2 regions of the Paracoccus actinidiae genome follow, and region 2 is predicted to be linked to the other one. Evidence: riboswitches for the same ligand, from Rfam matches in the RefSeq annotation. Region 2 holds a riboswitch; the other holds the start of a gene.

Region 1 (14,809 bases), 1.3 Mb from region 2:
CTCGCAGAATTTCTGCAACCCGCTGCCCGTGCCGCCGGATTCGACGACCGGAACGGGAAAGTCCATGTTCTCGCCGAAGACTTCGGCCACGATGGTGGAATAGGGAAGCACGGTGGACGACCCCGAGACCTGGATCTGGTCGCGGGCGGCCGCGGCTGTGGCCGAGGCGGCGATCACGGCAAGGGCCGAGACGGTGAATTTCACGGTGGACATGGATCTCTCCTGTTTTCTTCACGCCCAAGGCTGGGCCTGTGCGTGACCTAAGCGCCCGTGGTGACGCTTGTGCGAAAGAAGCATGACCCTTTTATGACAGGCACCGGATTTTTGAAAGTTTTGCGTCAGTTTTGCGGCAATTCGCCGATCCGGCCTCGCTGGCCCCCCGTCTGCGCCCGGTCCATCAGCAGGTGGTCCAGGATGACGCAAGCCGCCATCGCCTCGGCCACGGGAACCGCGCGAATCCCCACGCAGGGATCGTGGCGGCCCTTGGTGATCAGGTCGATTTCCTTGCCGTGGCGGTCGATGGTGCGGCGCGGCGTGGTGATGGAACTGGTCGGCTTGACCGAAAAGCGCAGCACGATCGGCTGGCCGGTGCTGATGCCGCCCAGGATGCCGCCCGCGTGGTTCGAAAGATAGATCGGCCCGTCATTGCCCATGCGGATCTCGTCGGCATTGTCGGTTCCGGTCAGGGCGGCGGCACCCATCCCCTCGCCGATCTCGACGCCCTTGACGGCGTTGATCGACATCATCGCGGCGGCAAGGTCGGTGTCCAGCTTCGCATAGACCGGCGCGCCAAGGCCCGGCGGGCAGCCCTCGACCAAAACCTCGATGGCGGCGCCGACGCTGTTCTGGTCCTTGCGGATGGTGTCCAGATAATCGGACCACTGGTCCACCGCAGTCGCATCAGGCAGGAAGAACGGGTTGTCGTTGATCGCATTCGCGTCGAATTTCGCACGGTCCAGGTGCAGCGTTCCCATCTGCACCATGTATCCAGTGATCCGCAGATCGGGCAGCAACTCGCGCAGCACCGCCTGCGCGACGCCCCCCGCCGCGACCCGCGCCGCCGTTTCGCGGGCGCTGGACCGGCCCCCCCCGCGATAATCGCGGTGGCCGTATTTCAGGTGATAGGTGATATCGGCATGTCCGGGGCGGAAGGCCTGCGCGATTTCCCCGTAATCCTTGGACCGCTGGTCGGTGTTCTCGATCATCAGCTGGATCGCGGTGCCGGTGGTGCGGCCCTCGAAGACGCCGGACATGATGCGGACCTGGTCGGGTTCGCGCCGCTGGGTGGTGTGCTTCGAGGTGCCGGGGCGGCGGCGGTCCAGGAACTGCTGGATCCAACCCTCGTCCAGGGCCATGCCGGGGGGCACGCCATCGACGGTGGCGCCAAGGGCGGGACCGTGGCTTTCGCCCCAGGTGGTGAACCGGAATTCGCGGCCAAAGGTGTTATAGCTCATGCAGAATCTCCGGTCAGGGACTTGAGTTCGTAGATCAGATCCAGCGCCTCGCGCGGGGTCAGGGCGTCGGGATGGATGTCCTTCATCCGCGTATCCAACAGACTGGATTTGGCCTTGGCAGGCGGCGGCGCAGGCGGCACGGCGCGGAACAGCGGCAGGTCGTCGATCAGGGCGGCGGGGCGGGCTGCGCCCTCGCGTTCGCCCGATTCCAGCGCGTCCAGCACGGCGCGGGCACGGTCCACGACGGATGCGGGCAGCCCCGCCAGACGCGCGACCTGCACGCCATAGCTGCGGTCGGCGGCGCCCTTGCGAACCTCGTGGAGGAAGATCACCTCGCCTTCCCATTCGCGCACCGCAACGGTGGCATTTTCCACGCCGTCCAGCTTGGCGGAAAGCGCCGTCATCTCGTGGTAATGGGTGGCGAAGAGCGCGCGGCAGCGGTTCGTTTCGTGCAGATGCTCCATCACCGCCCAGGCGATGGACAGCCCGTCCCAGGTCGCGGTGCCGCGCCCGATCTCGTCCAGGATCACCAGCGCCCGGTCATCGGCCTGGTTCAGGATCGCGGCGGTTTCCACCATTTCGACCATGAAGGTGGACCGGCCCCGCGCCAGGTCGTCGGCGGCGCCCACGCGGCTGAAAAGCTGGCTGACAAGGCCGATATGCGCGCTGCGGGCGGGCACGAAGGCACCAGCCTGGGCCAGCACGGAGATCAGCGCATTCTGGCGCAGAAAGGTGGACTTGCCCGCCATGTTCGGCCCGGTCAGCAGCCAGATCGCGGGGGTGTCGCCTTCGGTCAGCGCGCAGTCATTGGCGACAAAGCTTTCCGCCTTGCGCTTCAGGGCGCGTTCCACGACCGGGTGGCGTCCCCCTTCGATCACGAAGGCGCGGCTTTCATCGACCATGGGCCGCGTCCAGCCTTCGCCCGTGGCGATGTCGGCGAAGGCGGCTGACAGGTCGATCTCGGCCAAAGCGCGGGCCGCCTGGCCGATGGGGGCCGCGCGGTCCAGCACCGCCGCCCGCAGCCGGTCGAAGATGCCCCGCTCGATCTCCAGCGCGCGGTCGCGGGCGTTGAGGATCCGCGTTTCCAGTTCCGACAGATCGACGGTGGTGAAGCGGATCTGGTTGGCGGTGGTCTGGCGGTGGATGAAGGTCGCGTTCAGCGGCGGGGCCATCATGCGTTCGGCATGGGTCGTCGTCGTCTCGATGAAATAGCCCAGCACGTTGTTGTGCTTGATCTTGAGGCTCTGCACCCCGGCAAGCGCCGCGTATTCCGCCTGCATCCCGGCGATCACCCCCCGGCCTTCGTCGCGCAGACGGCGGGTCTGGTCCAGATCGGCGTCGTAACCGGCCGCCACAAAGCCGCCGTCGCGGGCCAGCAGCGGCGGTTCGGCCACAAGCGCATCGTCCAGCAGACCGATCAGGTCGTCGTGCCCAGTCAGGTCGCGCGCGGCATCCGCCAGCACCGGCGCCGCCTCGGCGGGCAGCCGCACCGCGATGGCCGCGCCCTGCGTCAAGCCCGCCCGGATCGCGGCCAGATCGCGCGGCCCGCCCCGGTCCAGCGCCAGCCGCGACAGCGCCCGGTCCATGTCGGGCACACGGGCCAGCGCCGTTCGCAGATCGCCCGTCAGGCGGGGATCATCGACCAGCATCGCCACCGCGTCATGCCGCGCATGGATCAGCGCCAGATCGCGCGATGGCGCGCCGATGCGACGTTCCAGCAAACGGGCGCCCGCAGCCGTCACCGTCCGGTCGATGGCCGACAGCAGCGACCCCTCGCGTCCACCGGACAGCGCCTGCGTCAGTTCCAGGTTGCGCCGGGTCGCCCCGTCGATCCCCATCGCCCCGCCTGCGCGTTCGCGAACCGGCGGGCGCAGCAGGGGCAGCTTTCCCTTCTGCGTCAGGTCCAGGTAATCGACGATGGCCCCCATGGCCGCCAGTTCGGCACGGGTGAAGGACCCAAACCCGTCCAGCGTCTCCACGCCATACAGCGCGCACAACCGCCGCTGCCCCGCCGCGCTGTCAAAGGCGGACGCGTGCAGGTCGGTCAGCGCCGCACCGGCATCAGCCGCCAGATCGTCCAGGCCCGATCCGTCGCAGGCCAGCAATTCGCGCGGCGCCAGACGCGCGAGTTCGGGCGCCAGGCGCGGCAGCGGGCAGTCCATCACCTGGAAGGCGCCGGTGGAAATATCCACCCAAGCCAGCGCGCAATCCTCCCGCACCTGGGCGAAGGCGGCCAGATAGTTGTGGCGCCGCGCTTCCAGCAGCGATTCCTCGGTCAGGGTGCCGGGCGTCACCAGCCGCACCACGTCGCGGGCCACAACCGATTTCGACCCCCGCTTCCTGGCCTCGGCCGGATCCTCCATCTGCTCGGCAATCGCCACGCGGAAGCCCTTGCGGATCAGCGTCAGCAGATAGCCCTCGGCCGCATGGACCGGCACGCCGCACATCGGGATGGGTTCCCCCGCATGGGTGCCGCGTTTCGTCAGCGCGATATCCAGGGCGCTTGCGGCGGCCACCGCGTCGTCGAAGAACATCTCGTAGAAATCGCCCATGCGATAGAACAGCAGCGCACCGGGATTGGCGTCCCGGATCGCCAGGTACTGCGCCATCATCGGGGTGGGCTGATCGGTCATGTCCTTCGTCATGGCCGCTGTTCTAGCCGCTTGCGCGGGCGCGCGAAATCCCTACATTCGGGCCTACCTCGGGGGGCCATGTGGCTGAGACGCGAAAGCGGACCCGTTGAACCTGATCCGGCTAACACCGGCGGAGGGAAGGTGACGCTGTCCTTTCTTTCGGAACCCTTTTGGAAAGGAGACAGCGATGAAACTGCCCCTGATGCTTGTTCTGCTGGCGGCGACCCCGGCCATGGCGCAGGACAAGCCCGTCCTGACCGTCTATGCGGGCGAATCCATCACCAGCGAATGGGGCCCCGGCCCGAAGATCGAGGAAGGGTTCGAGGCCTTTTGCAACTGCGACCTGCGCTTTGTCACCGGGGACGAGTTGTCCCGCGTGCTGATGGAGGGCGAGCGGACCGAGGCCGACATCGTCTTCGGCCTGAACACCGACGTGACCGCCCGCGCCCGTGCATCCGGCCTTTTCGCGCCGCATGGGCAGGACACGGGCGATCTGTCGCTGCCCATCGAATGGACGGATGAGATTTTCCTGCCCTACAACTGGGGTGAGACCGCCTTTGTCTATGACGAAACCCGGTTGCAGAACCCGCCCGCCAGTTTCGCCGAATTGCTGGAGGCTCCCGACGACCTGAAGATCGTGATCCAGGATCCGCGGTCGTCCGTGTCAGGGCTGGCGCTGCTTTTGTGGGTGAAATCGGTTTATGGCGACCAGGCGCCCGACGCCTGGGCCAAGCTGGCGCCCAAGGTGCTGACCGTGACCAAGGGCTGGTCGGAATCTTATGGGATGTTCACCGAGGGCGAGGCCGACATGGTCCTGTCCTATACCACCTCGCCCGCCTATCACATCGCCGAGGAGGACGACACGACCAAGAAGGCCGCCATCTTCCCCGAAGGCCACTACTTCATGACCGAGGTCGCAGCCCAGCTTCGCACCACCGACCAGCCGGAACTGGCGCAAGCCTTCATGGACTGGATCCTGACGCCCGAGTTCCAGACGGTGATCCCGCTGGCCAACTGGTCGCTGCCCGCCAAGCTGCCCCAGGATGACTGGCCGCAGGTCATGCGCGACCTGCCGCGCCCCGAAAAGACCCTGTTCTATTCCGAGGACGAGGCCGAGGCACTGCGTCAGCCCGCGCTAGACGAATGGCTGCGGGCATTTTCCGGCTGACGCGGGCCGAGGCCGGGGGAGCGGTCGCCGCAACCGGACTGGCCCTGCTGATCGGGGGGACGCTTGCCGCAGTCATGTGGCAGGCGCAGGGACTGTCCGGGCTTGGCCCCTGGGACTGGCAGGCGGTCTGGTTCACGCTGTGGCAGGCGGCCTTGTCCGCCGCCCTGTCGTCCGCGCTGGCAATTCCTGTGGCCCGCGCCCTGGCCCGGCGGCGCTTTCCCGGACGGTCGGCCCTGGTCACGCTGTTGGGCGCGCCCTTCATCCTGCCGGTGATCGTGGCGATCATGGGGTTGATTTCGGTCTTTGGCCGCAACGGCGCGATCAACGATGCCTTGCGGATTGCCGGATTGCCCGAGGTCAGCATCTATGGCTGGCAGGGCGTGATCCTGGCGCACGTGTTCTTCAACCTGCCCTTGTCCGTGCGGCTGATCCTGCAAGGCTGGCAGGCAATCCCGGCCGAACGCTTCCGGCTGGCCGCATCGCTGGGCTTCGGCCCCCGCGACGTGGCGCGGCATCTGGAACGGCCGATGCTGCGGGCGGTGCTGCCGGGGGTCTGGCTGGCGGTGTTCCTGGTCTGCCTGACCAGCTTCACGGTGGCGCTGGCCCTGGGCGGCGGGCCGCGCGCGACCACGGTGGAACTGGCGATCTATCAGGCCTTCCGCTTCGACTTCGACCTGGGCCGGGCGGCCAGCCTGGGGCTGATTCAGATCGGCATCTGCGTCTGCGCGATGATGCTGGCATGGTGGATTGCGATTCCTGCAGCCTTCGGGGCGGGGCTTGATGCCGCGCATATGCCCGCAGCGCCTGGCGGCTGGCGCCGGATCAGCGATGCCCTTGTGATCACAGCCGCAGCAGGATTCCTGATCTGGCCCATGGGCGCGGTGACGGCGCGCGGTTTGCCGACGATCCCCGCCCTGCCGCCCGAGGTTTGGGAGGCTGCGCTGCGATCCATGGTCATGGCGCTGATTTCGGCCACCTTGGCCTTGATCCTGACGCTGATGCTGGCCTTGTCGCTGGCGCGCGGGCGGATGCGGTGGGCGGAAACCGCGGGGATGCTGCCGCTGATCGCCTCGCCCCTGGTGCTGGGAACGGGGCTGTTCATCCTGCTGCGCCCATGGGTTGACCCCCAATCGCTGGCCTTGCCGCTGACCGTGGGGGTCAACGCGATCATGGCCCTGCCCTTCGGATTGCGGGCGCTGATCCCGGCCGCGCGGACTTTGCAGAGGGATTATGGACGGCTGGCCGATTCGCTGGAGATGGGGGGGCTTGCACGGCTGCGCTACCTAACCTTGCCGCGCTTGGCCCGGCCGCTGGGCTTCGCGGGCGGGCTGGCGGCGGCACTTGCCATGGGGGATCTGGGTGTGATCACATTGTTCGCGGGCGACCGGCCAACGCTGCCATTGCAGATGTATCAGTTGATGAACTCCTATCGCATGGCGGACGCCTCGGCCTGCGCGGTGCTGCTGATGGCGATCAGCTTCGGCCTGTTCTGGATCTTCGACCGGGGGGGCCGCCTTGCTTGAATTCGACGCCGTCCACGTCACGCGCGGCAGCTTTGCCCTGTCCGCCGATCTGTCGATACCCAAGGGCGCGCGGATCGCGGTGATCGGTCCATCCGGGTCGGGCAAATCCACGCTGCTGTCGCTGGTGGGGGGATTCCTGGCCCCGGATCGGGGAAGGATCCGCGTGGAGGGGCAGGACATCACCACCCTTTCGCCCGGTCGGCGCCCGGTATCGACGCTGTTCCAGGACCAGAACCTGTTTCCGCATCTGACGGTCGCGCAGAACGTGGGCCTTGGCCTGCGCCCGGACCTGCGCTTGTCCGATCCGCAGCGCGCCCGCGTGGCGCAGGTGCTGGCCGAAGTCGGGTTGGAGGGGATGGAGACGCGCCGCCCCGCCAACCTGTCGGGCGGCCAGCAAGGGCGCGTGGCCTTGGCCCGCGTGCTGCTGCGCGCGCGTCCCGTGCTGCTGCTGGACGAACCCTTCGCGGCGCTTGGACCCGCCTTGAAAGGGGAAATGCTGGCCCTGCTGGCGCGGATCGCCGATGAAACCGAGGCCACGGTCCTGATGGTCACGCATGATCCCGGCGATGCCCGCAGCTTCGCGCCGCAGACGATCCTGGTCGATGGCGGCATGGCTCATCCGCCGGTGCCGACCGGGCCGCTGCTGGACAACCCGCCGCCGGGGCTGCGTGCCTATCTGGGCTAAAGGTTGAAGACCCGTTCGGGCTGCACCAGCCCGCCTTGATACCGCCCGATGCAGACCGGCCCCTTGGCATCCGCGACCCAGACCAGATCGCCCCATTCCGCCGATCCCGTCACCTGGCCCGGATTGCCGTTGCGGATGCGGACCGCCCCTTCGGGCGTGGCGCGCAGCATGGGCAGGTCGCCCAGCGCGATTTCCAAAGGCAGAAGCTGGCTGTCCAGCCAGTCCTGCGCGCTTCGGTCGATCTTGTCGAAGGCAACGCCCTCGCTGGCCTCGAACGGCCCCGACCAGGTGCGGCGCAGATGCGCCACATGGCCCAGGCAGCCCAGCGCCCGGCCCAGGTCGCGCGCGATGGACCGCACATAGCCGCCCTTGCCGCAGATCATCTCCAGCCGCGCGGTGTCGGTATCGCAATCCAGCAGCGTCAGGCTTTGGACCCACAGGGGACGCGCGGCCAGATCCAGATCCTCGCCCTCGCGCGCCAGGTCATAGGCACGCTCGCCATCGACCTTGACGGCGGAAAAGGCCGGGGGAACCTGCATGATATTGCCGGTAAAGGCGGGCAGCGCAGCCTCGATCGCGGCGCGGTCCGGGCGGGAATCGGACCTGCGGACAACCTCGCCCGAGGCATCGTCGGTCGCGGTCTCGACCCCCCAGTTGACCGTGAAGTCATAGCATTTCAGCGCGTCCGTCACGGCCGCGACGGTCTTGGTCGCCTCGCCCAGGGCCACGGCCAGGACGCCGGTCGCGTCGGGATCCAGCGTGCCGGCATGGCCTGCCTTTTTCGCATCCAGTGCCCAGCGGACCTTGGCCACCACCGCCGTCGAGCCGACGCCCGCGGGCTTGTCCACGATCAGCCAGCCATTGATGTCGCGGCCCTTCTTGCGTGCCATGGGATCCCCTTGCAAACGGAAGGCGGCGGCATAGCCAGCCACTGGCGCAAGGTCAACCGGCGCTGTCCACCAGCCCAATGATCGGTCCCAGCGAACGCCCGAAATCCGCTCGGTTGACCCCCGGTGCGTAAAGCCGGCTGATGGATCCGTCGAAATACAGCGCGTCGCGCACGCCCAGGCCGTCGCGGAACAGCCGCCCGAATTCGTGGAAGGTCACCGCCCGGTCGGAAATCGCGAACCAGGCCGTCTGGCCGTCGGGCGAGACGCCCACGCCGTTCCTGACATGGCGGCTGTCCGAATCAACCAGAAAGCGCGGATGCAGGTCGCCGTCGATGACCAGCATCGGCCCGGATTGCGTGGCAAGGCGGCAGTCGGGGCGCGCATCGGCAAAGGCGCGGCTTTCGATCACCTGGAAGGGACGCGCGCCGCCAGTGCAGAAGACGCCATTGGGCAGCATCCCGAAATTGTCGCGGCTGGCGCCCGTGACGATGGGTTGCAATTCCACCCCGTCGATGACCAACAGGCCCACAGGGCGATAATCGGCGTGATACATTCCCGCGTTCATCGCGAAGGCCAGGCTTTCGCCCTGGCCCAAGGTCGCGCGGACATTGTTGAAGTTGCGCAGCGGCTTGCCCTTGGCATCGTCCTGCCACAGCCGCAGCGCGGGTTCCCGGTCGGCCGACACCTCGCAGACGACATAGCCCTGGCCGTCATGGGTCATGCGCCCGCAGCCATCCGCCGCCGCCGGGATCGCCCAGGCAAGCAGCATCCCGAACGCCACGCCCAGGGGCCGCAGGTCAATCCTCATCGCCATCCTTGTCCACGGCTTCCACGTCGCGGCGGACGCGTTCGTCGGCGAACAGGCGGCGGGTGTCGTCCATCCGGTCAAAGGTCTCGTCCAGGTGGAACTTCAGTTGAGGCGCGTATTTCAGCGTCATCGCCTTGGCGACCAGATGCCGCAATTCGGGCGTATTGCGACGCAGCGCGGCCAGGGCGTCCTCGGCCCCCTGCCCGCCCAGGGGCAGGACAAAGGCGGTCGCGACCTTCAGGTCGGTGGACATCCGAACCTCGCCCACGGTGATCGAATGGCGGTTGAGGTCCGGGTCATGCACGTCGGCGCGCGCCAGCACGTCGGACAAGGTGCGGCGGATCAGCTCGCCCACGCGAAGCTGGCGCTGCGAGGGGCCGGAGCCATGGGAATAACGGTTCTGTGCCATGCGTCCCGATGTAGGGGGTCGCGGGCCGCGCCGCAACGGGATATGACGCGGGAAAGACAGCCGGAGGCCCTCATGAGCGACTTGCAGAACACGGACGCGCCCGCCCTGCCGGGGATCGTCGTTACCGGCGCATCGGGGCGGATGGGGCAGATGCTGATCCGGCTGCTGGGGGAAAACCCCCATGTGCGGCTGGTTGGCGCCCTGGAACGCCCCGGCCATCCCTGGATCGGGCGCGACGTGGGCGAGGCGATGGGAGCGGCACCGGTCGGCGTGACGGTCAGCGACGATGCGGTCGCGGTGATCGCGAAGGCCCAGGCGGTGATCGACTTTACCGCACCGGCGGCGACCGTGGCCTTCGCGGAACTGACCGCGCAGGCGCGTGCGGTCCATGTCATCGGCACCACGGGTCTTGAACAATCGCATCTGGACTGCCTCAAGGCCGCCGCCCGCCACGCGCCGATCATCCGTGCGGGCAACATGAGCCTGGGGGTGAACCTGCTGACCGGCCTGACCCGCAAGGTCGCCGCCGTCCTGGGGGAGGATTGGGACATCGAGGTGGTCGAGGCCCATCACCGCATGAAGGTCGATGCGCCGTCGGGCACCGCCCTGATGCTGGGCGAGGCCGCCGCCGAGGGGCGCGGGGGGACGCTTGCCGAACTGCGCACCCCGGCGCGCGAGGGGATCACCGGGGCGCGGCTGCCGGGTTCCATCGGCTTTGCCGCCATTCGCGGCGGCGATGTGGTGGGCGAACATGACGTGGTCTTCGCAGGCGAGGGCGAACGGATCGTGCTGCGCCACCTGGCGACCGACCGGGCGATCTTCGCGCGCGGCGCCATCCGCGCGGCGATCTGGGGCCAGGACAAGGGGCCGGGCGAATACGACATGCAGGACGTGCTGGGGTTGAACTGACCGGCAGGGTAGCGGCGCGAACCCCGGACCTAGGGCTGGATCGTGCAGCACCCCGACAGCAGCCTTGGCTGGTCGCCATGCAGCACCAGCGTTGCCGCCAACCCGAACAGCCGGTCGGACATCCCGTCCGAACAGATCTGCGGATGCGAGAACAGCGTCATGTCCCGCGCCACGACCACCCGCGCCGGATCGCGGAAGACGCCGGTGTCCAGCACCGCCTGCACGGGACGGCGGTCGCCCCCCTGATCATCAGGACTGCGCAGGACCAGATCGCCGCCTTCCACCTTGGCGTCCCAGAACGGCTCGGTTCCCAGGCAGCGGAAAGCGGGCGGCAGTTCGCCCGGCTCCCAGACATCGACGCGATAGGACAGGTATCGCGCCGAGACCCAGCCTGTCCCCTCGGCCGTGTTGATGCGCGCCCAGCCCCGGCGTTCCTCGACCACCTCGATCCGCTGGGCGTCGGGTGCCAGGGTGCCGATGATCGCGGACGAGGCGGTCGGCTCGGCCCGGATGTTCAGCACGTCGTCGGATGCCACCCCCGCCACGTCGAACAGCGTGGGCAGGATATATTCCTGCGTGGCGGCGGCAGGCCCGGCAAAGGCCAGGGTCAGGATGAAAGCGGTGCGGAACATGGAGGCCTCCTTTGCCGGCCAGTCTAGCGGCTTTGGTGCCACAAGGCACGCGATCCGTTCACGGATGGTTCCCCCCGCAGGACGAAGCCGCTAGAAACATCCCATGACCACGCGCCTGACCGCAGATGAAACCCTGACCGCCGCCCTGGCGCGGATGCTGGCCGCCACGCTGCGGCCCGGCCAGACGATCCTGCTGGACGGGCCGGTGGGGGCAGGCAAGACCCATTTCGCCCGGGCCTTCATCCGTGCCCGCCAGGGCGATGCGGCCGAGGACGTGCCCAGCCCGACATTCACCCTGGTCCAGACCTATGACGACCCCATGGGCACCGAGATCTGGCACGCCGACCTGTATCGCCTGACCGATCCGTCGGAACTGGCCGAACTGGGCCTGGAGGAGGCGCTGACGGACGCCATCTGCCTGATCGAATGGCCTGACCGGCTGGACCGCCTGCCCGACGGTGCGATCACGGTGGCGATCGCTGCCCATGCCGATCCTGACGTGCGGGAAATCACCCTGATCGCCCCTGACGCCGCCCGGATCGCGGCGCGCGCAGCCTTTGCGGCAGGCGCGGGATGGGGGGATGCGCGGGTGCTGCCGCTGGCGGGCGATGCCTCGGCCCGGCAGTATTTCCGGCTGACGGGCGCAAGGGGCAGCGCGGTGCTGATGGACGATCCCACGGGGGCTTGCGCGCCTTTCGCAAGGATGACGGACTGGCTGCGCGGGCATGGCTTCGGGGCGCCCGAAATCCTAGCGCAGGATCAAGACGCGGGGCTGCTGCTGGTGCAGGATCTGGGCGACGACCTGGTGGCCCGCGTGCTGGAACGCGACCCAGGCATGGCGCCGGGGGTTTATGACCGGATCACGGATTTCCTGGCCGAGCTGCACCGCTGCCCGGTCCCGGATTTCGTGGCCCCCTTGGACGGGCCGACCCTGGCCGATCAGGTGGGACTGTTCGCCGACTGGTATCCGCAGGCGGCGGGCGCGGCGGGCGGCCAGGAGATCGCGCCCGTGATCGCCCGGCTTCATGCCGATCTGGCCACGGATGTGCCGCCGGTGCTGTCCTTGCGCGACTTTCATGCCGAAAACCTGATCTGGCGGGGCGAGGCACCTTTGGGCCTGATCGACTATCAGGACGCGGTGGCCTGCCATCCGGCCTATGACTTGGTATCCGCCCTGCAGGACGCGCGCCGCGACGTGGACCCGGCCATCGAGGCCGCCTGCGTCACCCGTTATCTGGCGGCCTCCGGGTTGGACGCAGACCGCTTCCGCGCGGCCTATGCCTTGCTGGGCGCACAGCGGAACCTGCGGATCCTGGGCATCTTCACGCGGCTGTGCCTTCGCGACGGCAAGGCGCGATACCTGGATTTCATGCCGCGCGTCTGGGGCTATGTGCAGCGCAACCTGGCCCATCCGGCGCTTGCGCCCTTGGCCGATGTTGTCGCTGCCCTGCCGGCCCCCGACGCCGCCGTCATCGAAAGGATCCGTGCTCGATGCGCCCGCTGATGATCTTTGCCGCGGGGCTGGGCACGCGGATGCGCCCGCTGACCGACAGACTGCCGAAACCCCTCATCCCCGTGGGCGGCCGAACGCTGCTGGATCGCGCGCTTGATCTGGGCCGGGATGCCGGAGCGGGGCCGGTGGTCGTGAATACCCATTACCTGGGCGACCAGATCGCCGCGCATCTGGCAGGCCAAGACGTGGCCATCAGCAGTGAGGCAGGCGCGATCCTGGACACCGGCGGCGGATTGCGCCAGGCCCTTCCCCTGCTGGGGGCGAGGCCGGTGATGACGCTGAACCCCGATGTGGTCTGGACCGGGCCGAACCCGCTGGCCGCGCTGGACGCCGCCTGGCGCGACGACATGGACGCGCTTTTGATGCTGATCCCGCTGGACCGGGCTGCCGCACGGCAGGGGACGGGGGATTTCGCAATGGATGCGCAAGGCCGCATCGCGCGGCAAGGCGATTTGGTCTATGGCGGCGCGCAGATCATCCGCCCCGACCGGTTGGCCGATATCCCGGACCGGGTGTTTTCCCTGAACCGCCTGTGGGATCTGCTGATCGCGGACGGGCGCGCCCATGGCATCGTTCATCGGGGCGGCTGGTGCGACGTGGGCTATCCCCAGGCGATCCCCCTGGCAGAACAGGTGCTGCATGGCTGAACCCTGCTTTCGCGGCCTTTACGCCCTGCCGCCGGGCATCGACTTCGCCCATGAATTCGTGGCCGGATTCCTGGACCGCATGGCGGGCCAGCCGCCCGAGGCGATGGCCCGCGTCACCATCTATGCCAATGCCGCGCGCACGCTGGCGGAACTGAAATGCGGCTTCGACCTGCGCGGGCCGCTGCTGCTGCCGCGGCTTTTGCCGGTCACGAACCTGGAAAGCCCCGCGATGCTGGGCCAGGTCGAATCCGCCCCTCTGGCACGGCGGCTGCAACTGGCCCGGCTGGTGGCGGGGCTGCTGGCGACGCGGCCCGACCTGGCATCGGGCCATTCCATCGCGGCGCTTGCCCGGTCGCTGTCGGACCTGATGCAGGAAATGCAGACCGAAGGGCTGGGGCCGGACGCGCTTGAAGGCATCGACACCGGCGATCATGCCCGGCATTGGCAGAACGCCCTGGTCTTCCTGCGCATCGCCGCGCGCTTTCACCTGGACGGCCCGCCCATGGACCGGGGCGCACGGCAACGGCTGGCGGCCGAAATCCTGTGCGACGACTGGTCAAAGGGCCGGAACCTGCCCGACGGCCCGGTGATCGTCGTGGGATCGACGGGATCGCATGGCGCGACGCGGCTGTTCATGGAGGCCGTCGCACGGCTGCCCGAAGGCGCGGTTGTGCTGCCGGGCTTTGACTTCGACCAGCCCCAATCGGTCTGGGACAGCCTTGACCACAAGGCCGAAGATCATCCCCAGGCCCGCTTCGCCCCCTTGATCCACGCCCTGGGACGCCCCGCCCGCTGGACCCATACGCCCCCCTCGGTGCCGGGGCGCAACCGGCTGGTGTCGCTGGCGCTGCGGCCCGCGCCCGTCACCGACCAGTGGATCGCCGAAGGCCCGCGCCTGCCCGACCTTATGGCGCCGACCGAAGGCCTGACCCTGATCGAGACCGAGCAGCCCGGCCAGGAAGCCGAGGTCATTGCCCTGATCCTGCGCGATTGCGCCGAACGCCACGCCCCCGCCACGCTGATCGCGGCGGACGGCAACCTGATCCGGCGGGTGAACGCCGCGCTTGACCGCTGGCGCCTGTGCCCCGACGAAAGCGCGGGCCAGCCCTTGTCGCTGACGGGACACGGATTGTTCATGCGCCATATCGCCGCCCTGTTCGGCGAGGCGCTGAGCATCGACCGCCTGCTGGTGCTGCTGAAGCATCCTCTGGCCCTGACCGGATCGCCCCTGATCGGCGCGAACGAGGCGCGGCTTCTGGCGCGCGACCTGGAGCTGGAACTGCGCCGCAACGGCCCGGCCTTTCCGGACGGCGAATGCCTGCGGACCTGGGGTTCAAGGGGGGACGCGCTGCGCAAGACCTGGGCGGAATGGTTGGCCGACGGGCTGGACCGGATCACGCCGCTGGTCCGGGACCGCCTGCCCCGCCCCCTGCCCGACCGCCTGCGCGACCTGATCGCCCTGGCCGAGGGAATTGCCGCAGGTCCGGGCGGCAATGCCGCGGCGTCCAAGCTGTGGCAGGACCATGTAGGCTCGCTTC
Region 2 (14,809 bases):
GCCTTCCTCGCCTTCCGCAAACCAGCGGCCCAAGGCAAGCGCCTGATCGCGCCCCAGAGCCGAAAGGGGGATGTCCACGTCGCGGGCGATCAGATCGATGCGGCGCTGGCCCGCCTCATGCGCCTTGTCGCGCGCGACGTTGCCTGCGCTTTGCCCGTGGCGCACCAGCCACAACCGTTCCGGCCATCTTGGCGTCATGGTCACCCCCGCCCTTGCACGATGTTCCCCCATGGTACGGTGGGCCAACGAGTAAACGAGGGTAATGGTTCAGTCGCCCGACGGGTCAGGATCGCCGCCTGTCCCGCGTGCTGCCCGACAGAATGTCCAGGAGGATACCTGCAAGGCGTGACCTGCGCCGTCAGGATAGCCTCAAGAAGGCGCTTCCAGTCGTCAGCCGGCTGGGTGCCATGCCATGTGCCCCCCACGAAGGGAACTCATGGCCTCGACCAGCCTGCTGATCATCTTGCGAGGAGGCACATCTGAGCGGCAGCCCCCAAGACCAGGCGAAAGTCCATCCGTTTGCGCATCTGCCCGATGTCGCTGAAGCCGCCGGGGATCAGCACGTCGACTTGGCGAAGCTTCGCTACGATCTCTCCCGGATTGTGCTTCTTCTGGGGCATTCCTTCGTCCTCCATCTGGCTCGAAAGCCTGCTTCAGGGAGGGTCACTTTTCAGGGGCAGACCAATTTTCGTCTTTTCGGAGGGCACGTGAAGGGGCGGTAAATCCTTCTTTGCAGGAAGCATCGCTCCCCGTCCTTCGGGACAAGCTCGCCTCAGTTACCGAACGTGCGATACGCGATTGGTGCACGTCCGGTGCGACTGCTTGTCCCACGCAACAGGAAAGGGATAGTGCCCCATCGGGTGATGTGGGCTTGGGTGTAACTGGGGCAGATTACGGGGCACAGGTGTTGCGCTTGTGATCTTGGTCTGATTCACGATCGTAGGGCCTGTCATCGGATGATGCCTTTGAGACGCTGAGCGCCGACAGTTTGCGTCGGCTCGTGGGTGATCTGTCACGACGGCTGCAATCGCTCGAGGACCGGGTAACCCACCTCGGCGATCAGCTCGCGTCAGCCGAGGTGGCCCGGACCGCCCTGCAGGCCGAGAACCAGGAACTGCGCGTGAGATCGCCCGGCTGAAGAACCTGCCGCCGCGACCTCCGTTCAAACCCTCCGGCATGGACAAGGTTACGGAACGGGAGGTTCGCAAGAGTGGCAGTCCACGGCGGCGGCGTGGCCCGAAACGCGACAAGGATCGTGTCACGCGCGAAGAGGTTCTGTCTGTGAATGTGCCCTCGGGATCGCGCTTCAAGCGATGTCGAGCCATCCTGGTTCGTGAACTGGTAATCTCGGCCGAGCTTGTCCGCTATCGGCGCGAACGCTGGCTGACACCGGAGGGCAAAAGGGTCATCGCGCCCTTGCCGGAAGGACTGCTGGGTGGCTTTGGCGCCAACCTGCGCCGGTTCTGTCTCGCGCTGCATGCCCAGGGACAGGTGACGACGGAGCCGCTGACCGCGATCACCACCAGAAGAGCCCACCCCTGCGCGGCGAGGGCCAGCCCTACAGCTCGTTCGGCCTGATCTGGGGGCACTTCGGCAGGGATTATCTGCGGGCCTTCGGTGTTCCTGATGGGGATCTGGGCACGATCCATGCAGCGTTCGACGCCGATTTCGTCCTGCCCATCGACTTGGTGGACAATGGTGCCCTGTCACCAAGCGGGCTGCTCGCGGACCTGTCCCTGCCGCTCCTGCTGGAAAGCCTCAAACCCGTCTTCGACGATCGCAGCCCGGGTGCCGATGATCGGGCCTTCGACCACGCGTTGACCATCGCTCGTGCCTTTGTCGAGGCGGCGGTTGCACGAAAGGCCGCCAAGCTGCGGGCCGACGATGATCGGGCCTTCGACCACGCGTTGACCATCGCTCGTGCCTTTGTCGAGGCGGCGGTTGCACGAAAGGCCGCCAAGCTGCGGGCCGACGCTGTCGTCATGGAGGCCATCGCCGCCGCCGGAGAAAGCCGGGTCCTCGAACTCCCGATGGGCATGCCCTTCCGCTCTGCCATCGAGAAGGCGGGCGCCGATCACCTGCTGTTCGTGGTCCATCCCCGAGAAACAGACTGGACCCTGACCGGCATCCGCCGCGAGCCCGAGGGCTTTGCCCTTCGGGCCGACCTGCCGGAGGCCTGGGCGGGACTGACCGACGCGTCCTTCGAAGCTGCATCTGGCGTTCCAGGCGCACGCTTCTGCCACAACGCCCGCTTCATTGCTGTGGCCGCAGATCGTGAGGCTGCTCTGCAGCTTGCCACTCTGGCAGTTCAACATGCGGAGGCACTGCGAGGAACAGCTTGAAGCCTACACTTGTCCCAGGTGGCAGCATCTCGTCAGTAACCAAAAGGGCGGGGAGGGGCCTGGCGGCGGTGCAGTATTTTAGTTGATAGCGAAATCGAAGCACACATCCACACGGCAAACGAAACGGGGCCGCACAGCCCCGCGACAGGAGGCGGAAGCCTACCAACGTCTTTCATCCTTTACGATCCTCTGCTGCAAGCAAATCTGTAGGCATTGCGAATTACAATCCTTGTTCACCGAAAAGTCCATCAGGACGCTTTTCCTTGGATCATCTCTAAGGCATCCCGAGAAATGAAGGTAACCCATTAGATATCTTCGCCTTTTCACTACCCTCTTTTCGAAAAGCCCACATTTTATTAGTCGATCAACCATACCAGAGGCCTCGTTCACGTGCAGGCCTGCTCATGCGCACCAGCCACCACGCCGGATCCACCAAACGGCGCCTGCAGCCGGTTGGTGCGATAGGGTCGCCGCTGTGTGCCGGACTGCATTGACAGCGGCCGCGGCAATTGTCATGGTCTGGCCGACATCAACGGGGGTGCTCCATTTTCGGGGCTGAGATACGCAAGTCGCGTGAACCCTTTTTAGCTGATCCGGGTAATGCCGGCGGAGCGAGGAACCCATGTTCATTGGCGCGCAAGTGTCGCTATATCCCATGACGTCCAATTTTGCAGGCGTCATCCTGTCCAGCCTCAGGGGGCTTGATCCCTATCGCGGCAGGCTCCGGATCGAGACGGACGATATTTCCACCTTAATGGTCGGGGGGCCAGAGCCGTTGTTCGATGCCGTGCGCGACCTTTTCGTCCGCGCCGCGCGCGATCCGGTGCATGTGACGATGCACGTCACATTCTCGCGTGGCTGCCCCGGAGAACCTGACGACCCGACCTGCCGATGCGACACGCTGACTCGTGCGCAGGGCTTGTCCCTGGCGGAACGTCAGGCCGGGGCGCTTGAGGCGGTTAGAACTGCGCCGGTCCTTGGCGTGGATATCGACGTGCAGTTTTCGCTTTATGTGCTGGGCCAGGACCGCCACATGGACGAGATTTATGGCTGCATCGACTTTCTCAAGAACTCTGGCACGTTCCTGCGGTCCAAGAACTTTTGCACCCGCCTGCGGGGCGATGCGGGGGCGGTCTTCGAGGCGCTGCGCCAAGCCTTCCTGCGCTTTGGCCCGGCCGAGGGGCATGTGACCATCGACATGACGGCCTCGGCCAACAGTCCCGGCAGGCACTGATCCCCGGGGGACGGCCATGTTGCCGCGTATCCTGCCGCCTTTGATCGTGGTTGCCTGCCTGCTGGGGGGGTGGGAGGCCTATTGCCGACTGGCAGACATCTCTCCGCTGATCCTGCCCGCGCCCTCGGGCGTGGTCCGGGCGCTGATTCTGAACCGGGTCGAGATCGGTGGCCATGCGCTGTCCACAATATCGGTTGCGGTCTTGGGCATTTCGTTCTCGATCGGATTCGCCTTTTCCACCTCGGTCATGCTGCATTTCCTGCCTTGGACCGAAAAGGGGCTGATGCCGGTGTTCGTGGCAAGCCAGACCGTGCCGCTGATCGCGCTGGCGCCGCTGATGATCCTGTGGTTCGGCTTCAGCTTGTTGCCAAAGGTGCTGCTGGTGATCCTTGTCACCTTTTTCCCGATGCTGCTGAGCTTGCTGTCCGGCTATCGGCAGGTGCCCCCCGCTTTTGTCGAAGTTCTGTCCTCGATGGGCGCCGGGCGGTGGTTGGTCTTTCGGCGCGCCGTTCTGCCTTCGGCCCGGTCAAGCTTCCTTGCCGGGCTGCGGATCTCGGCCACCTATGCGATCGTTGCCACGATCTTTGCCGAATATGCCGGGGCGTCTCGGGGCTTGGGTATCTATATCCTTGCTGCCAAGAACAACTTCCGGGCCGATCTGGTACTGGCCGCGGTTGTGGTGTCCGCCGGGCTGACGCTTGCGCTGCTGGGTGCGATCCGGCTGGGAGACCGCCTGACGGCCCGCGGACCCAAGATGCGCCATGCTTGACCTGCGCCACCTGACCGTCGGCACCGACAATGCAACACTGGTTCGCGACCTGTCGCTGATGGTGCCCGCCAAGGGGATCACGGCACTCATCGGGCCGTCCGGTTGCGGCAAAAGCTCGGTTATGAAGTGGCTGGCAGGTATCCGTCTCCAAGGTCTGAGGGCGGAAGGGCAAGCGATGCTGGATGGGCAGCCCGTCTCTCTTCCTTGTTCGGCGATCGGCTATCAGCCGCAAAGCGATGCGTTGTTTCCCTGGTTGACGGTGGCCGAGAATGCCGCCTTGGGCCTGCAGGTGAAGGGGCGGTCCCGACCTGACGCCCTGGCACGTGTCGCGCCGCTGTTTCGCAGCTTTGGCCTGGAAGGGACAGAAGGCCAGTTTCCGGCACAGCTTTCGGGCGGAATGCGTCAACGCGCCGCCTTTCTGCGCACTGTTGTGCAGGACAGCCGCTATGTTCTCCTGGACGAACCCTTTTCTGCCCTGGATGCGGTAACGCGGCTGCGGATGCAGGACTGGCTGCTCGAACGGCTGGCCGAGCGCCCGCGCGGTGTTCTGCTTGTTACCCACGACCTGCACGAGGCGACCAGCCTTGCTGACCGCATCCTGGTCATGGCGGCCAACCCGGGCCGGATCGTGGCCGAGATCCCTGTGACGCTTTCCCCTGGACAGCGAAGCGAGGCGGCCCTCGCCCCCCTGCGCGACACCCTGAAACTCCTTCTGTTGGAAAACACCTCATGACCATCCGCCTTTTTGTACTTGGCCTTTGCCTGGCCATCCCGCTGCCCGCGTGGGCCGAAACTCATGTAAGCGTGGCGCTCGACTGGATGCTGAACACCAACCACATCGGCTTGGTGGTCGCCCGCGACCAGGGGCTTTACGCCGCCAAAGGGCTGGAGGTCGAGTTGCTGCCCTATTCCGACACGAATTCGGCGGCACTGCTGGCAGGGGGGGCTGCGGATTTTGCCTACATGACCTCGCTTGGTTTCATGTCGGCGCGGGCAGGCGGGGCAGATCTGGTGGCCCTGTGGGCCACGATGCAGCATGATCCGGGGCGGCTGGTCTATAATAGCGACAACGCGGACATCACCCGGCCTGCGGATCTGTCAGGCAAGACCTATGCCGGCTTTGGCAGCGCCTGGGAAGGGGCACTGATCGGCACGATGATCCGCAATGACGGCGGCGAGCCGGTCTGGGACACCGTGATCCTGGGCACGGGCGCCTATGAGGCCCTGGCCTCGGGCGCGGTGGACTTCACGTTGGAGGTCGCGACATGGGAAGGCGTCAACAGCACGCTTTTGGGCCGCAAGCAATCTTCATTCGCCTATTCCGACTACGGCATTCCCGACCAGCAGACCGGTTATATCGGAATGCGCGCGGAAACCCTTGCCCAAGACCCAGACCTGGCCGGGCGCTTCATGCGGGCGACACTGGCGGGCTATGAATGGGCCGCCGATCACCCTGATGAAGCCGCGCAGATTCTGATCGCCGCCGGGGACTTCCCGAACCCGGGCCTGGTCCAGGGCTCGATGAAGGCGATTGCCGAAGGCGGTTACCTTCGCGATGGCGACACGCCTGTTGGCAGCATTGATCCGGTCCGCTTTTCCGCCATGGCAAAATTCCTGTTCGACAGCGGCGTTCTCAGGGATGTGGGCGGCAATGCCTTGGATTGGCCAGGTGACGTCTCGACCTGGTTCGACAGGGCTGGAGAGGGCAGGGGTCGTGACGGACGGCAGCAGCGTCTGGTGCCTGTATCAAATGAAGATCTACCATGTTTCTGGCTGAACTCCCTCCAGGGCGGCACATTCAGGTCTTCTTACAAAAACCATCAAGGCCCTGATACGACGGCTGCAATGGTCTGAACGGCATCATCCATGTCAAACGGCATGGGTTCGATGGCAAGAGACACCAGCCGCATATGGGCATTGCAAGGTCCAGTTTGCCCGCTGACCCCTGGCAACATCTTCACCAGAAATTTCACGCGTCGGCGCGGCCATGGCTGCGACAATCGCTTGTTGGACAACAAGGCTCAGGATGCGGGTTGGCTGCGCGTTAGCATGGGGGACCAGGGAATCCGTCCTTGCATAAGACCCCAAGAACCCGTGCAGGAAACCTGCCGGATGCAACCAAGCGCGTTTATCGAATACACTGCCGCACGCCCGGTGATCAGAAAGGCACGGATAGCGCTATTGTGCGGCCGAAGGGCCGAAACCTTCCTCCCACTCCACGAAGGTGCTGATGCAACCCGTGGCGCAAGGGTCGGGATCCTGCGCACAGGCAGCAAGAAGAACGACGGCGCAAAGAGCAAAACGGAACATGAGACTGACCTTTCACAGAGCATGAAAGGTACTTCTTTGGCGACCGGCGAGAAAGATGTTCTTTTGTGCAGGCGAAAGCCTGCGATGCGTGTCGGGCAAAGCCCAGGCTCAACGCGGCGCCGCATAGACGGCAGCCCAATAGACCGTCCTTCCGTCCGACCCGATTGCGCTTCCAATGCCGTAGTCGCGCAGCGGAGGAATAAGGATGTTCTGCAAGTGTCCACTGGACGCGTTCCAAGCCGCCAGGGCTTGTCCTGCGTCATAGGGTCCGGCCGCGATATTTTCCGCAGTCACGCGTGGTGCATAGCCAAGGCTCTTTACGCGCGGCCCTGGTCCCGAGGTGGAGCTTCCCTTATGGGTCATCCGCCCCCGTTTTGCCATATCGCAGGCATGGGCTGCGGCGGCACGTGCCAAGGTGGCATTGGCTTGCACCGCTGACAAACCGGCCCGGGACCGCACGGCATTCGTCGCCTGCACACCAGCCAACTGCTCGGCCGCATTGGGGCTGAAGCATTGTGCCTTGCCGGGGGCGGAGGCCTGGACGGCATGGGCATCCGCACTTTCCGCCGAAGGGGATGGTGTGCAAGCGGCGATGCTGAGGACGAATACGGCGGCGAAAGCAAATTTGACGGCGCTGAAAGTCATCGACCAGATCTCCTTGGCTGAACTTTACACTGGCTTGGTCTAAATTGACATGCAATCTGAAGTTGTAAAGAATAGCGGAAGGTATGGATGTGTTGGAGGGTCTAGCGCCATCGGTTGCCACGATCTTGCTTCTGACCAAGGCCAAAGCAAGAAACCCCCGGCGTGTCGTGGCGCCGGGGGCCGCGCAATCTGGGGTGAGCGTTACCGCATTGCAATCTGAAGGTATTATGATTCTGCATGGCGTGCAAGTCTTGTGTTGAACATGGTGCCGCAATCAATGCATTAACGCGCCGGTGCGGTGGACCATGAGCTGGACCGACAATGAAAAAGACCCTCGCGTGGCAGCGCGAGGGTCTTTTGTTTAGCTGCCTGTATGCCTAGTCCACAACTACAGGTAGCGTGTTATTGCGCATCGCGCAACAGCCTTCGTAGGAGGGCGGCTTGACCAGGTACTGCTACATCCCCGGAGCATTCAGAGAGAGCCGTCCGCAAGCTAAAGCTTCTGCGTTCGCTCGCGAGCATTTGGCGTGGTATGGAGACATGGTGAAACTGCCGCTTGGAAATCAAGGCCGCTGTAAGCAACCGCAAGCCCGTTCACCGGATGAAGAACTTCTTTGCCTCGCCGGATCTCGGGCGAACTGGCGACAAACCTGACCAACTACGGCGCCCGTCCTTTGGAAGCCGGAAGAATCAAGGGCGAATGGCAGCCCAAGGACTGCGCATCGTGCGAGTGCGGACAGTAATGGCATGGATGGACCTGCCACAAGCGGACAGCCGCAGTTCTCACAGCTTCTGTATCAGCCTTGTCCGCAGGTCCGCCAAAAGGGGTTGTGGCACAGCCTGATAGGGAGCAAGGCGGCCCTTGGGCCGCGTTGCTGATGCGCGCCTCAACCCTGGCGTAGTTTACGGGCGGCGTATCTCTGGTCGCGCATCGCTTTGCGCATCGCCTCGTCGTCAAGAACGCGGGCGATCCGTTGGTCCTGGGCACGCTCTCGGGCGTCAGCTTCGGCCGTGGCTGCCTTGGCAATGGCGGCCTCGCGCTCACGGGTTTCCGCTTCAAGACGAGCCTGTTCCTCGCGCTTTGCCTGGTCGCGGGCTGCCTGGCGTGCTTCCCGCGCTCTGGCAATCTCGATGCGCTCCTGCTCGCGCGCCTCGCGAAGAGGCTCCGCGGCTTCCTTCGCGGCCCGATAGGCCTGGAGAAGGGCGACTTTTGCGTCCATGGCCGTGCTACGGCGTTCGGACAGTTCGGTCTTTTTGGGGGTTCTCAAATCTTTGTTCCAGATAGTTTAGGTTGATCGCGGTCACGGCTTGGTATTGTCCTGCGCGTCCCTTGCAAGCCGGGCCTCGCGCAGCCTTTGGGTCTTTTCGTCCTGGACAGCCTTGATCGCGTCAAGCTCTTCAAAGGCCCGTTCGCGCGTCGTGGAGGGCGGGGGCGTCTTGCTGAAGTGACTTTCTGCCCGCTCACGCGGAGTCTGGTGGTCTGACATCATGCTGTCCCAATGAAAAGGGCGGCAACAAAAAAGGCCAGGCAAGCTGCCTGACCCGAATTTCGAAATGCCCCGTCAGCAGAAATCTGTCCCGCGTGCGACAAGGGCAATTCTCCGGTCTATGCGGCCTGAAGGCTGCATGCCGACATCTTGCCCGACTTGCGGTCGCGCTCCATGTCATAGGACAGCTTCTGGCCTTCGACGAGTTCGCCCAAGCCTGCGCGTTCGACGGCAGAAATGTGAACAAACGCATCCGGTCCGCCGTCGTCAGGCTGGATGAAGCCGAAGCCCTTGGCGGAATTGAACCATTTGACGATGCCGGTGGTCATGATGAACCCTTTCAAGGCAGGTGTGATAACCGCAACGCGATGGCGTGACGGCAAGGCATAACGACTTTGAAAGAGGAGATCAGCTCAGAGCGCGGTGCCAAACGCGCAACAATCATAGCTCGGCAGACAAATATCGGTAGCCTGCAGATAGGGCTGACCACTGCATTTGTCAATAGTTATCGATGCCGGTGTCGCCACCCGACGCAACTTCACCGTCGTCGCCAAAGTCGGCATGGGTTTCGTGCCGCCTTACGATGCAGTCCACTGGGTGGCCTGCAGGACAGGGAAATGCAACGGGGCGCAGCCGGGGCAAAGGCTTTCGGGCTGTCCTCCAAGCAGTTCTTTGGCCAATTGCGCGGTCTGGTTTCGTATGTCGGGAATGGCCGTGATTTCCCAGAAGGCCGCGCGGGACGCAGGACCGATGGCGAAGATGCGGGTTGATGGAATGCCATGGCGGTCCAGCAGCGCGGCCTCGGGGCTGACATCAAGCCCAAGCCGCAGCGGGTCGATGCGTGCGCGTCCGTCCCGCAGCAGGCTTGCCACGACCGGCGTTGCGTTTTCCTCGGGGTCGCGCCGGATACCCCGGCAGTCGATGATGCGCGCGGCCTTGACCCGCTGCTCGATCCCGCTGCCACGACATCGGATGACGGCCAAAAGCTGGCCGTCGCAATGTCGCTCGGCACCTTGGAAACTTGCCGCAAGAAGGCGGATCCGGCCGGTCCTGATCGCGGCACGGATCGGGGTCGCGCTTTCGGGGGGCAGGCGGTGGCGGTGAACCTCCCACCAGGGGGCGGCATGGCGCAGGAAACGAGAACGCTCGGCCAAGGGCAGCGCCTGCCAGATCGCCCGAAGATGCGGGCGCACCCCATCCACGGCATCGCGCCAACTGCCGCCCGCGTCCTCGGCTTGCCGGGCCAGGCCACGCAACCAGGCCATCATCTGGCTGACCGGCGCCCCGAAGGGAATGTCTTCGGCCGGGACAGCCAAGGGCTGCGTTTTCGCGTGCTCGCGCGGCAACTGGGCGCGCCGCGAGACGACCAGAATGTCGCCCCGGTGCCCACGGCGCAAAAGGCTGAGAACCTGATCCACCATCGACAGGCCCGATCCCACGATCACCACCCGGTCGTTGCGGTCGGGAAGTTCTTGCTGGTCCCAGGATCCCTGCACCAGTCCCTGGGGGTCCGGCTCGGGCAAGGCATGGCCCGTCGCCACGACCGCTTTATCGGCCCGGATGATGCGGCCATCGGACAGATGTGCCGTGACGCCCTTTGCGTCCTCGGTCAGGCCTACGCAGACATCGCGCAGGCAGCGCAGTCGGCGGGAACCCTCGCCCCGCGTCCATGGCTCGATCAGGCTGGCCATGTAGCTGCCATAGGTGGAGCGGCTTACGAAGCTGTCCCCTGCCTGCGGTCCGGCGGAAATGCCCTGTCGGGCGAGCCAGTCGCGGAAATGGTCTGGCTGGTCGGGAAAGGCGCTCATGCTGCTGGCGCGGGTGTTCAGCAGGTGGTCGGGGTCGCTGGTCGAATAGGCAATGCCGCAGCCCAGCATATGCCTGCCTTCGATGATGGTGACCTGGGCCTGACCCTGTGGTGCGCGCAGAAGATGGGCGGCCATCAGCACGCCGCTGGCCCCGCCGCCGATGATGACGACGTGGGGGCGGGCGCTGTCCGGCAGCGGGGCCAAGGGGGCTGCGGGGATGGGATCAAGCGTCATGGTTCCCCGCAGGATCAGAACAGCGCAGCGGCCAGAAGCGACAGGACCACCAGATCCGCCGCGATCACGATTGCGCAGGTGGCAAGACCCGCGCCCTGGTCTGCCTGGTCATCGGATGCGCCATGGCGCAGGTGCAGTTCGGTCTGGATGTCGGTCATCGAGGGCAGTCCGAAATCGATGATAGGGCAGGGATTGCCACGAGCTTCGGTTGGCGCGCTGTCCGGCCCGGCAGCCTGCGCCCAGTGTTGCCAATAAGACATGGGCGATCCGTCAAGGCGAAGAGCGATCAGGGTCTTGGACATGGCATGGTTCCTTCCGTCTGCTGGAATTACACTACTAGCTTTGTCGTGATTTATCCTTCCAAAGATACCCGGGCGGAGAGAAGATGAATCTCTGAAAGGGGGGTCATGTGGAGGTCATCGGCGGCGTCGGCTGGTCACGGACGAATTGCCAGGACAAGCGCGGCAAAGACTGCGTGACAAGATGTCTCTGTCTGCCTCGCCAGCCTTGCAAAGGGCAGGAAAGGGGTAAGGCAGGAAAGAACATTCCTACAATCCGCCTCGCCGCAAATAATTCTGTTCGCATGGGGCAGGATCTTTGGAATGGCCCTCGCCAAGGCTAACAGCCAATATCGACAAGATCAGTCGTTATTAGGAAAGCGCAATGCCCCAACGCATCATCGGCTTCTCGGGCAGCCTCAGCAGCCCCTCTCGAACCCGGGCTTTGGTCGATCTGGCCGTCTCTCGCACCGCCCGCCGCTTTGGCTGCACCGCAGCGACCTACGAGATTGCGGACCTGCAGCCGTCCCTGGGGCAGGCCCAGTCGATCGCCCAGCTGGATTCGCTGTCGCGCATGATCCTGGACACGATCCTGTCGGCGGACGCCCTGGTCGTGGGCACGCCGGTCTACAAGGGCAGCTTCACGGGCCTGTTCAAGCATATGATCGACCTGATCGATCCCGCCGCCCTTGCGGGCAAGCCGGTGCTGCTGACCGCGACGGGCGGCGGCAGCCGGCACGCCCTGGTGATCGAACACCAGTTGCGCCCGCTTTTCGGCTTTTTCGAGGCCGCGACCCTGCCCACCGGCGTCTATGCCGAACCCAGCGATTTCCACGAGGGCCAGCCTGCATCCGGTGCGCTGCTGGCGCGGCTTGACCGGGCAGTCGATCAGTTCGCGCCCTGGCTGTCCCAGACCCAAGCGGCCAGTTCCGCCGCCTGATCCTAGCAACCCGACCGGTCCGCATGAACCCGCCTTTCCGGCGGGGCGGTCCCCTTCACCCCGCAAAGGACTGACGACATGACACGCAAGATCCGCCTTGGCGCCTTCCTTCCCGGAGGCGGCCAGCATATCGCCGCCTGGCGTCACCCCGACCAGCCTGCCGACGGCGCCACCAGCCTTGCCTTTCACGCGGACCTCGCACGCGAGGCAGAACGAGGACTTTTCGACGCCTATTTTCTGGCCGACGGCCTTGCCGTGGCCTTTGGCGGCGGCATCGAGGGCGGCAATGCCAAGGTTGCAGGCTTCGAGCCGGTGACGCTGTTCGCGGCGCTTGCCCCCCTGACGAAGAACCTGGGCTTCATCGCCACCGCCTCGACCACCTATGAGGAACCCTACAACACCGCGCGCAAGTTCGCGTCGCTGGACCTGATCTCGGATGGCCGGGCGGGCTGGAACGTGGTCACCACCGCGACCGAGGCCGCCGCCCAGAACTTCAACCTCGACCGGCAACTGCCGCACGCCGACCGCTACAAGCGCGCGGCCGAGCATGTCGATGTGGTGAAGAAGCTGTGGGACAGCTTCGAGGATGACGTGTTCATCCGCGAAAAGGAAACGGGCGTCTTCTATGACACCGCCCGCGTCCACCATGCCGACCACCGGGGTGAGCATTTCAAGGTTCGCGGACCGCTGAACGTCAGCCGCAGCCCCCAGGGCCATCCGGTGATCGTGCAGGCGGGCCAATCCGAGGACGGACGCGGCCTTGCTGCCGCAACCGCCGAGGTGATCTTCACCGCCCATCAGCGGCTGGACACCGCGCAGGAGTTCTATCGCGACATCAAGGCCCGCGCCCGGGGCCTTGGGCGCGATCCAGGCCACATCCTGATCATGCCCGGCGTGTCACCCTTTGTCGGCCGGTCTGAAGCCGAGGCGCAAGAGAAATACGACCGCCTGACCAGCCTGATCCTGGAGGAAGACGGCGTCGCGCTTATCAAGGGCCTGACCGGCGGCTCGCTGGACCTGACGGGCCATGACCTCGACGGGCCGCTGCCGAAGCTGGAGCATACCGAAGGCAACCAGTCCCGGCAAACGCTGATCCGCCAGATCGCCGACGAAAACGGCTTCACGATCCGCCAGCTTTACCAGTGGGTCGCCTCGGCGCGGGGGCATTTCACCGTGGTGGGCACCCCCGCCCAGATTGCAGACACCCTGCAGGACTGGTTCGACAACGAGGGTGCGGATGGCTTCAACATCCTGCCGCCCTGGTTGCCGACGGGGCTGACCGATTTCGTGGACCTGGTGATCCCGGAGCTTCAGCGTCGCGGGCTGTTCCGCACCGAATATGAGGGCCGGACCCTGCGCGAGAACCTGGGCCTTCCTTATCCCGTCAACCGCCACGCCGCCGCCCGCGCGGCCGTGCAGGCAGCGGAGTAGGGGCCATGGCGCTGCAATCTCTCGACGCCCCCTTCGAAGGCAGATCCTCCTCGGGTGCTGCGATCCGGCGCCGGGTGGGGGCCGGGGCGCGGGGCTTTGCCTCGCGCTATGGGCTGCTGGCCGGATTTGTCGTGCTGTGGCAGGTTTCCTCCATGCAGGGCTGGGTGAACCCTGCCGTCTTCCCGCCCCTGGACAGCATCGCGACGGCCTTGTGGAAGGGCCTCGCCTCGGGCGCGCTGCTGGACGACATCGCGATCAGCCTGCAGCGGTCCGGGCTGGCCTTTGGCGCGGCGGTGGCGCTTGGCATCCCGCTCGGCCTGTTCATGGGCCAGATCGCGGCGGTGGAACGGGCGCTCGACCCGATCCTGCAACTGTTCCGGCAGACCTCGGCCTTGGCGCTTTATCCGGTGTTCATCCTGCTGCTGGGCCTGGGCGAGGCCTCCAAGGTCTTCGTCATCTTCTGGGCCACCCTATTCCCGGTCCTGCTGGCGACCATCGGCGGGGTGAAGCAGGTGGACCGCAAGCTGGTCGAGATGGCGCAGACCTTTGGCGCGGGCCGCCTGACCGTCTTTCGCCGCGTCGTGCTGCCCGCCTCGGTTCCCGCGATCTTCGTGGGGCTGCGGCTTTCGGCCACCACGGCGCTGCTGCTGCTGATCGCGGCCGAGATGATCGGCGCGAACAAGGGCGTGGGCTTTCAGGTGATGAATGCCCAGTACAACTTCCAGATCCCGCTGATGTTCGCGGCCATCTTCCTGCTGGCGGGCCTGGGCCTTGCCGCGAACCTTGTCCTCGTCCTGTTGCAGCGGCGGCTGTGCCGCTGGGCCGAAGTGACGCGCTGATCCATCATTTTCCAAGGAACACGACCATGACCCTTTCGCTTCGCAATCTTGCCCTGACCACTGCCCTCGGCCTTGCTTTTGCAGACGCTGCCCAGGCCGAAGTGACGATCCGCTATCTCGCCAGCCACGGCGGGCTGTCCGCCCACGAATTGGCCCAGGAACTTGGCTATTTCGAGGGCACCGGAATCACCTTGGAAAACGTGGGCTATGCCAGGGGCGGGCCAGAGTCGCTGATGGCATTGGCGGGCGGCAGCGTCGAACTGGGCAGCGCCGCCACGGCGGCCGTCCTGAACTCGATCGCGGGCGGCAATGATTTCGTCGCGGCCTATCCCTCGAATGGAATCAACGACGAGGCACAGTCGATCTTCTATGTGCTGGAAGACAGTCCCATCCGCAGCATCGAGGACATCGCCGGCAAGACCGTCGCGGTGAACACACTGGGTGCCCATCTCGACTATACTGTGCGCGAGGCGCTGCACCAGAAGGGACTGC

What was found. A riboswitch is a leader RNA that binds a small molecule or an ion and turns the genes downstream of it on or off. The one in region 2 is predicted to bind thiamine pyrophosphate.
Region 1: it holds a riboswitch for thiamine pyrophosphate, as region 2 does, so the genes downstream of both, Q5701_RS02495 (thiamine ABC transporter substrate-binding protein) here and Q5701_RS18810 (YkoF family thiamine/hydroxymethylpyrimidine-binding protein) in region 2, are expected to answer to the same signal.

What each region holds. Positions count from the first base shown of each region.
Region 1 is NZ_CP132956.1:490,074-504,882, reverse strand. It holds gene Q5701_RS02510 (substrate-binding domain-containing protein) at 1-213, opposite strand, end outside; gene aroC (chorismate synthase) at 339-1,454, opposite strand; gene mutS (DNA mismatch repair protein MutS) at 1,451-4,087, opposite strand; TPP riboswitch at 4,147-4,243, shown strand; gene Q5701_RS02495 (thiamine ABC transporter substrate-binding protein) at 4,275-5,255, shown strand; gene Q5701_RS02490 (thiamine/thiamine pyrophosphate ABC transporter permease ThiP) at 5,231-6,778, shown strand; gene Q5701_RS02485 (thiamine ABC transporter ATP-binding protein) at 6,771-7,463, shown strand; gene truB (tRNA pseudouridine(55) synthase TruB) at 7,460-8,353, opposite strand; gene Q5701_RS02475 (phosphodiester glycosidase family protein) at 8,406-9,161, opposite strand; gene rbfA (30S ribosome-binding factor RbfA) at 9,151-9,570, opposite strand; gene dapB (4-hydroxy-tetrahydrodipicolinate reductase) at 9,643-10,479, shown strand; gene Q5701_RS02460 (COG3650 family protein) at 10,509-11,111, opposite strand; gene tsaE (tRNA (adenosine(37)-N6)-threonylcarbamoyltransferase complex ATPase subunit type 1 TsaE) at 11,215-12,615, shown strand; gene Q5701_RS02450 (nucleotidyltransferase family protein) at 12,603-13,271, shown strand; gene addB (double-strand break repair protein AddB) at 13,264-14,809, shown strand, end outside.
Region 2 is NZ_CP132956.1:3,788,905-3,803,713, forward strand. It holds gene Q5701_RS18795 (histidine phosphatase family protein) at 1-198, opposite strand, end outside; gene Q5701_RS18800 (hypothetical protein) at 459-620, opposite strand; gene Q5701_RS22955 (hypothetical protein) at 1,177-1,578, shown strand; gene Q5701_RS18805 (MYG1 family protein) at 1,539-2,342, shown strand; TPP riboswitch at 2,867-2,974, shown strand; gene Q5701_RS18810 (YkoF family thiamine/hydroxymethylpyrimidine-binding protein) at 2,965-3,576, shown strand; gene Q5701_RS18815 (ABC transporter permease) at 3,593-4,345, shown strand; gene Q5701_RS18820 (ABC transporter ATP-binding protein) at 4,338-5,078, shown strand; gene Q5701_RS18825 (ABC transporter substrate-binding protein) at 5,075-6,199, shown strand; gene Q5701_RS18830 (CAP domain-containing protein) at 6,764-7,300, opposite strand; gene Q5701_RS18835 (DUF6481 family protein) at 8,188-8,568, opposite strand; gene Q5701_RS18840 (hypothetical protein) at 8,602-8,790, opposite strand; gene Q5701_RS18845 (cold-shock protein) at 8,907-9,116, opposite strand; gene Q5701_RS18850 (FAD/NAD(P)-binding protein) at 9,366-10,829, opposite strand; gene Q5701_RS18855 (hypothetical protein) at 10,844-11,131, opposite strand; gene msuE (FMN reductase) at 11,493-12,047, shown strand; gene Q5701_RS18865 (LLM class flavin-dependent oxidoreductase) at 12,126-13,478, shown strand; gene Q5701_RS18870 (ABC transporter permease) at 13,484-14,317, shown strand; gene Q5701_RS18875 (ABC transporter substrate-binding protein) at 14,344-14,809, shown strand, end outside.